Regions from separate parts of the Metabacillus indicus genome, predicted to be linked through region 2. Evidence: riboswitches for the same ligand, from Rfam matches in the RefSeq annotation. Region 2 holds a riboswitch; the other holds the start of a gene.

Region 1 (3,759 bases), 520 kb from region 2:
TATTAAAGAAAATTGGAGGAAATCGGCGGTAAACGTTCTTTAAAAAGAAAAATAGCGGAATTTGAACCTGTTTTTATTCGCTGAAGAGGTATATACTTTTAGTAGACGGATTAAGTTTGCTCTTTTTGTTCTTTATTAAGAATAAAGGCGGAAATGTGTTGAAGGCACTCTTTTTGATGTTAGCAGCTTTAAATGGTATGGACGCAGCATTGACCCTTGCCGGTCTGCATTATGAGCTGATTACAGAAGCCAATCCTGTTATGAGGATTCTGTATGAGATACATCCTGCGGTATTTACATGTAGTAAGCTGTCATTTTCATTATTTCTGCTTTTGTTTGTTTTCACGGGGCGTGTGCCGTCATCACCGATAATTAAAGTCCTTTCAATTGCCGCTGCATTTCTGTATTCTGCTGTTCTTTTGGCTCATTTGCACTGGATCCGGCTGCTGATTGGATGAAAAGGGGAAAAGCGATGTATAAAAAACTTTGCAGTCAGTGCTATCAGCCATCTTTCAGCAGCAGCAAATCATATCAGTGGATTTGTCCTGTCTGTTCAAAGGATCTTACCTCCCATAAAGCGATACAGGCTGTTCACGCTGTAAAGAAAATACCGCTGTCAGCCTATCAGCAAAATATGGGAACAGGATACGAATTTGACAGAAAAGGATAGCGTACGTAAAAACAGCACCATACAAAAGGGGTAAGAAGACCTTTTGCATGGTGCTGTTATTTTTCCTGGTTCATTTTCCAGCGGTTAAATTCAAGAAACTCTCTGAACTGATCCTTTGTAACACCTGAATCCATTGCCTCTTTGACCAGATTTGCCCAATCATGATCAAGGTTTGCCTGTTTCATGTTTTGTGACTGGTCTTCAAGAATAAGTGTATTCATTGAGACCCCAAGGACGGAAGAGACTTTTTCGAGAAATTGAACAGAAGGATTTGACTGCAGGTTCCGTTCGATTGAGCTTAAATATGATTTGGCAACTCCGGCCCGATCGGCAAGCTCTGATAGTGACAGTCCACGTTCTTTGCGGTATTTTCGTATGCGTTCACCAATCATATAATCACCTTCCCAGTCGTATTATAGCATATAGCGAAGGGATTGTTATATATACAGAACGAATTTACGAAAAAAAAATACAGACTGCAGCTGTTTGTCAACTTTAAACTGTTTGCGTTTTCAAAAACTCTCTGATTTCCTCTTTGCTGATACCCATCTCCAAAGCCGACAGAATCAACTCTTTCCATTCCTGATCAAGCTTTTGAAACTCCTCCATTAACACTTCCATTGTAACTCCTCCTAAAATACGCAATAGTATTTCAGGCAGTCCAGCCATCATAGCTCCGTAGAACGTTAGATCTGTGACTTTGCGTCCCGGCTTTTCAGCAGGTTTGCCTTTGTCTGATTATGTGTAACTCTGACACTGCATCAAAAACAAAGTATTTCTTTTGTCACTTCGTGTTGTCTATCTAATTTACTACTAGTATAAAATTTCATTTTCATTTATTGTGCTGAAATATGTCGAGAGAAAAAAATATTTTCATTTTTTTCAAAAAATTACTAGTAATTAGAATTATATTCCTTTTATATGGGCATTTTGGCTTGATTTTACTGTTTTCTTCGACAGCCATTCTTCAGCAAAAATAAAAAGGCAAAAAATGATTTTATGACACCAAAATCATTTTTTGCGCAAATTTTGACATTAAGCGAGGGCAGTCCTCGATAAATAGAATAACCCGCCGTTTGTAATCGAGACATGAATGTGAGGATCATACAGCTCTTTCAAGGCTTCTTTTTCAAGATGGTACGATTCTGGTTTTTCTTCAAGATCTTCATAAAAATGGCTTAGCAGCATCATATCTGAATTCCAGCGCTGTCTTGCATCATCAGCCCAGGTGTGGTCATCCTGTTCAAATTTAGCTTGTATATAATTTTGAATTCGCAAGAGGCCGCTTTGAACTTTAATCATTGGCGAAGTTGTAAAACACAAATCAGGAATTCTGGGAGTGAGGGCCATGTTTTCCAAATGATCCTGAAAATCTTCTATGATGGCTCCGCTGATCAGGTGAAGTCCAATGGAATAGAGATGATCTTTTTTCTTGTCGCTCTGATAGGATACCATGACATTTACACCCAGCCATGGATGCAGGGACTGAGAGCTTCCCGTGTTCGGCGGGTTTTCATAGAGGCGGATATGGCCTCCGAATTTTTTGGCAGTCCGGAAAATCTGGTGCAGTCTTGGTGCTCCGAAGTGCATGATTTCCCCTTTCAAATCAGCTGGTGCCCGTTTGGCATCTGTTATTAAAGTCAGCTGCATCGGACTCGGCACACCGCCTGTTTTCTCAAGATATGTCCAGTAAAACGGCCTGTTCATCAATTCTTTATCCATGTCCACTGTCAGCTGGATCGTCATATAGCCAGGCTGTTTTTCTGTAATGTCACATGAATTGGCCGTGAAAAAGGTTTCAAGGAACTCGCTGATCTGCTGCTGCTGCATTGGTTATCCCTCCATTCTCTGTTTTGTGTGTTCCTGTTCTGCAGAATGCAGGATGGATGTCAGGTTTTCCATCTTAATTTTCATTTCTCCATCGCTTTTAGATTTAAACAGGATGTCCTGCAGGTGATCTTCGAAATTGGATATCTCAAGTTTTGTCAGTATTTCATCAAGCTCGCCGATGACTTTTTCAAACAGGTTGATTTTTTCATAGAGAAGTTTCAGAATGTGCTCTTCAACGGTGTTTTTTGTTGCCATATTATAAATGTGGACATCTTTTTCCTGCCCGAGACGGTGAATCCGTCCAATCCGCTGTTCAAGCCGCATCGGATTCCAGGGAAGATCATAGTTGATAATGTGATTGCAGAACTGCAGGTTGATTCCTTCCCCGCCAGCTTCTGTCGCAATCAGTACTTGAACCCGGTTTTTGAAAAGGTCTTTCATCCAGTCTTTTTTGCCCCTCTTGAATCCTCCCCTGAAAGGAACAGATGAAATGCCGTGCTGCTGAAGAAACCACTGAAGATAAAACTGGGTGGCCCTGTATTCTGTAAAAATGATGACTTTGTCATTGATTTGCTGAATCAGTTCAACCGTCCGCTGTGCTTTGGAATTTCCGTCAACTTCATTAATGCAGTTCATCAGCTCTTCAATGACAGAGTCTGGAAGAGGGGATGCTTCGCCTTCGGGGCGCTCGGCCATTTTTTTCAGCGTCATGTAGACAGCTTCCCTGCTTGAGCATGCCTCTCTTTGCAGCGTCATGATTGAAAACGTGCTGGCGGAAGAGGCGCCGAATGTTTTGAGACGTGATATAGCCGTATACAACTGGCGCTCACTCTCAGACAGCTCGATCGGAACGGTCTCAACATGTCGTTTAGGCCATTCAATGCCCGTATCTCCTCTGCGGTTTCGGATCATGACTTTGTTCACGAGTTCCTGAAGGTGCTCATGGTGTTCCAAAGAGCGGTTCTTGGCAGAAAATACTTCTGAAAAATAAGCTTCGTTGCCTAAATGTCCGGGCTTCAGCAGAGATACAAGGTTAAAAATCTCTTCTACGCGGTTTTGAATGGGCGTTGCAGTAAGAAGCAGGCAGTATTTCTTTTTCAGGCTCTGAACAAATTCATAGTTTTTCGTTTTGCTGTTTTTCAGTTTATGAGCTTCATCGATGATCACCAGGTCGTACTGCTGGTTAAGAACAATTTCCCGGTGGGGGCTTCTTTTTGCCGTATCAATGGAAGAGACCACTACATCGCAGGCTTCCCATA
Region 2 (3,759 bases):
TTTCTTTGCGGATCTTGAAACTTCTTCGATTTTTTCTGAGACCAGGTGAATGGAAGCGATGATATTTTTAAATGCATGTCCGGCCTCATTCATCGCATCCGTCCCTTTTTTCACTTCGCCTTCACCTTGTGCCATAGACGAGATTGCTGTACTTGCATCGTTTTGAATGTGGCCGATTAATTCATCTATTTGATCGGCTGATTCTTTCGACTGCTCGGCAAGCTTCCTTACTTCATCAGCAACAATGGCAAATCCCCGTCCGTGTTCTCCTGCACGAGCAGCTTCAATTGCAGCGTTCAAAGATAACAGGTTTGTCTGCTCTGCAATCCCTGTAATCATCTCGGCTATTTTCCCGATTTCTTTTGAACGGTTTCCTAAATTAGATAAAAGGTGTGATGTCGTTGCAACAGATGTCTGGATGGCCCCCATTTGCTCAACGGCTTTGTCTACAAGAATATTACCGTCAGAAGCCTGTTTCGCTGCGGTCTGCGACTCTCTGGAAACATCTTCGGATGATTCGGCAATCTGGTAAACTCCTTTCGCCATTTCCTCCATCGACCGCACAGATTCATTGGCACTTTCAGAAGAGGTGTTGGCATCTTCGGCAATTCCCTGAATTGTTGCCGTTACTTGCAGGGCAGACGCGGAAGAATGCTCTGCTGATGCGTCGAGCTGCTGAGAGGCTGCCGCTACCTGTCCTGATGTGTCTGAGACTCTCTGCATAAACGCCTTTAAATTGACCGACATTGTATTTGAAGCCACAATGAGGCGGCCGATTTCATCCTGGGACTGCGTCTGAATAAGATCGCCTTTGAGGTCTCCTTTAGAGATGGTTTCGAGTCTGTCCACGATGAGGGCAGCAGCCTTTGAAATTCCATTGGCATTTAAAAGACCAATAATGAGAGCTGCTGCAAAAGCGATCACAGAAGCAATAACAATGATTATTTTAGATTGGTTTGAAGACTCAATCGTTTCAGATGTCTGATCACTTGTAATCTTATTTTGTATTTTTACAACTTCTGCCCAAGCATCAATCGCTTCCTGACTGTACGGGAGACATTTCTCCTCCATCAGCTGCAGGGCTTTCTCTCGTTCTCCGCTGTCATATAGAGGGATAATTTCTTCAGTAACTAGCGTCCTCCATTTGATCGTCTTTTCATCCGCTTCCGAGAGAGCAGATTCCACTTCTTTTGAAATCTTTCCGTTTTGGATAGCCTCTTGCAATACTTTTTCGGTTTCGATCGCTTTTTCCGTTTCGTCTAAAAATTGCTTTTTGAACTCTCCCCTGTCAAATAAAATATAATCACGCGCAATTTTTGCCCTGTACGCCACGCTGAATGTCATCGAATTTGAAGATTCCAGAAACGCCAAATCATTTGCGGTGATTTCCTCTACATCATCAGAGATCCGGTTTATCGTCAGATAACTGAACACGGCAATGATGACCAATAATAGCAAAACAATCGCATAGCTCATTAAGATTTTCCACTTTATACTCTTCATTTTTTCCCCCTTTTACCTTCATGCTTACCCTTACTCAATGCTTTTTCTATTTCAGTCCATCAGTCCTGTCTGTGCTGGCCGGTTGCGCTACTTGCTCCCGATCGTTAAAGCGCCCAATTATAAACGATCAATCTCTGCATTCCATTTATTACTTTATACCTATATTATCGGACGTAAAAATCCTCTATTTAGCGGGCAGCGCGTAAAAGCATAAAAAATTCTGAAATTAGTTAAGGCAGTTTTGAACCTGAGGGTAAAATTGAAGCAAAAGGGGAGGACGGCTATAAAGTGCCGTCCCCAGTTAGAAGAGATAATCCGATGTTTCTAGTTAAACGACTTTCTTGAAAACTCTTGTAATCTTTTATTGCCAAGCTCAGCTACATACAAATTCCCGCTCTCATCAACAGCAATATCATGCGGAATTTTCATCTGGCCTTCTTTGCTGCCCCATGTGCCGAATCGCTCCAGTATTGTTCCTTGTTTGTCTAAGACAATGACCCCGCTTGTAAAGTTTTCTTCTGCGCCGTTCAGGGAATCACCGCCGTCAACAACGTAAATGTTTCCGTCACTCGCAGCTTCTACACCAAACGGCCTGCCGATCTCCGGCATGTCCCAGCGGTCAAGATACTGTCCATTTTTATCAAATACCTGTATGCGTGCATTGCTTCGGTCTGCGACATAGATTCTGCCTTCGCTGTCGCTGCTGATTCCGTGCGGCAGGTTGAATTCTCCCGGCTCGTCTCCATGCTGATTAATCTGCCATTCCAGTTTTCCTTCTTTATCAAATTTAGCTATTCTCCGGTTTCTGTAGCCGTCCGAAACAGCGAATGAGCCGTCATCCATGACCGTTACATCTGTAGGGCGCGCAAATGTGTATTCGTCCATGAAAACAGGAAAGTTTGGAAGCACATTTCGAATGCGGAGACTCCATTCCATACCCGTCCGGTACTCATTTCCGAATGATTGCATAAGCTTACCTTCCGGACTCAATTTAAAAACCTTATTTAAAGAAACGTCTGTCACCCAGATGTTATCCTCGCTGTCGATTTCAAGACCATGCGGAGATTTGAACATGCCTTCTCCCAAAGTTCTCTTAACTTTTTTTGTTTTTCCGTCCAAAACGACAATCGTTGGTTCTTTAATAAAATCTTTTCCGCTGTACTCTCCGCTTGCTCTGTGAAAATAGTAAATATCTCCTTCAGAGTTAACCGCCACACCGCTTGCTTCACCAGCTGCGCTTTTCTCTTCGGGCGTTTTCGGCCAGAGAACTTCAGCTGAGTAAGTTTTTGTTTCCGGTATTTCAACCGGCTTTTCTTTAAAAATAACGTCTGATCCTCCCTGGCTGAACCATACGATTAATCCTGTGATGCTGAGTGCTGCCAAAAAGAACGAGTTCTTTTTATTCATTTGAAATATTCCTCCATATAAAATAGTAGTGCTTATCTCTTTGCACAGCCTATGATATCGCGGAATACAGCTTCCTGAAACGGACGCGGGATTGAACCGTTCTAAGACCTGAGTTGCAGAGAATAAAAAAATGCCCTCCTCATAAAGAGAAGAGCACTTTCATATTACTCAAATGACGTATGTTTTGTTTTCCATTTTTCCAGCGCAATAAACAGCCAAAAGGAATAGATTCCAAGAGTAATAATGCATAGGAACCACCATTTTATCCAATTGCCGAATAATCCTATTGCAGTTCCGTGAAATCTTAGGCGCTTGCCGTTAATAACAGTATGCCGTGCCTTCCAGCTTAAAATCATAGTAATAGACCAAGGATAACAAATACCAAATGTACACACTGTTACTAGCAAACCAAGCAAAGACCAACCGATGTATTGAAACAGTCCGCCATCAAAATATGAGGCTTCTTTATGTGATGCTGCATTCACCGGCTGACTTACATAAGCTTCTGTACTCAAGACTTTACACCCCCTCCTTTTAGACTAGAACATTGTAACATAATAGGATATTATTTCCTTGTTAAATAAATTTTCTAACAAATGAATCTGCTTATGGCTTTATAAGGTCTAATAAAAAAACGTGCAGAGAAGAGTTAAAACACGACTCCTCTGCACGATGCATTTTTAAAGTAAAGCTTTAGTAAGTTTACTTTATGCCGTTTCCTTCAAAGTTAATAAGCTCCCAATCCTGAAACTCCCCTCCCCCTGCATTCTGGATTTCTGCAATTGTTCCATCCTCGGGCCGGTTGTTCTTAACGCCCATTACTTTACCGCTGTTGACAGCACTGAAGCG

The links. A riboswitch is a leader RNA that binds a small molecule or an ion and turns the genes downstream of it on or off. The one in region 2 is predicted to bind cyclic di-GMP.
Region 1: linked by a shared signal. The riboswitch ahead of ACK1LH_RS14185 (anti-repressor SinI family protein) and the one ahead of ACK1LH_RS16885 (methyl-accepting chemotaxis protein) in region 2 are both predicted to bind cyclic di-GMP.

Annotation. Positions count from the first base shown of each region.
Region 1 is NZ_CP176757.1:2,762,312-2,766,070, reverse strand. It holds gene ACK1LH_RS14200 (DUF5658 family protein) at 177-458, shown strand; gene ACK1LH_RS14195 (hypothetical protein) at 473-670, shown strand; gene ACK1LH_RS14190 (helix-turn-helix domain-containing protein) at 727-1,062, opposite strand; gene ACK1LH_RS14185 (anti-repressor SinI family protein) at 1,166-1,291, opposite strand; cyclic di-GMP riboswitch class I at 1,323-1,409, opposite strand; gene ACK1LH_RS14180 (YqhG family protein) at 1,706-2,500, opposite strand; gene ACK1LH_RS14175 (DEAD/DEAH box helicase) at 2,504-3,759, opposite strand, start outside.
Region 2 is NZ_CP176757.1:3,279,735-3,283,493, forward strand. It holds gene ACK1LH_RS16885 (methyl-accepting chemotaxis protein) at 1-1,503, opposite strand, end outside; cyclic di-GMP riboswitch class II at 1,571-1,652, opposite strand; gene ACK1LH_RS16890 (peptidyl-alpha-hydroxyglycine alpha-amidating lyase family protein) at 1,828-2,910, opposite strand; gene ACK1LH_RS16895 (DUF898 family protein) at 3,075-3,425, opposite strand; gene ACK1LH_RS16900 (GH32 C-terminal domain-containing protein) at 3,613-3,759, opposite strand, start outside.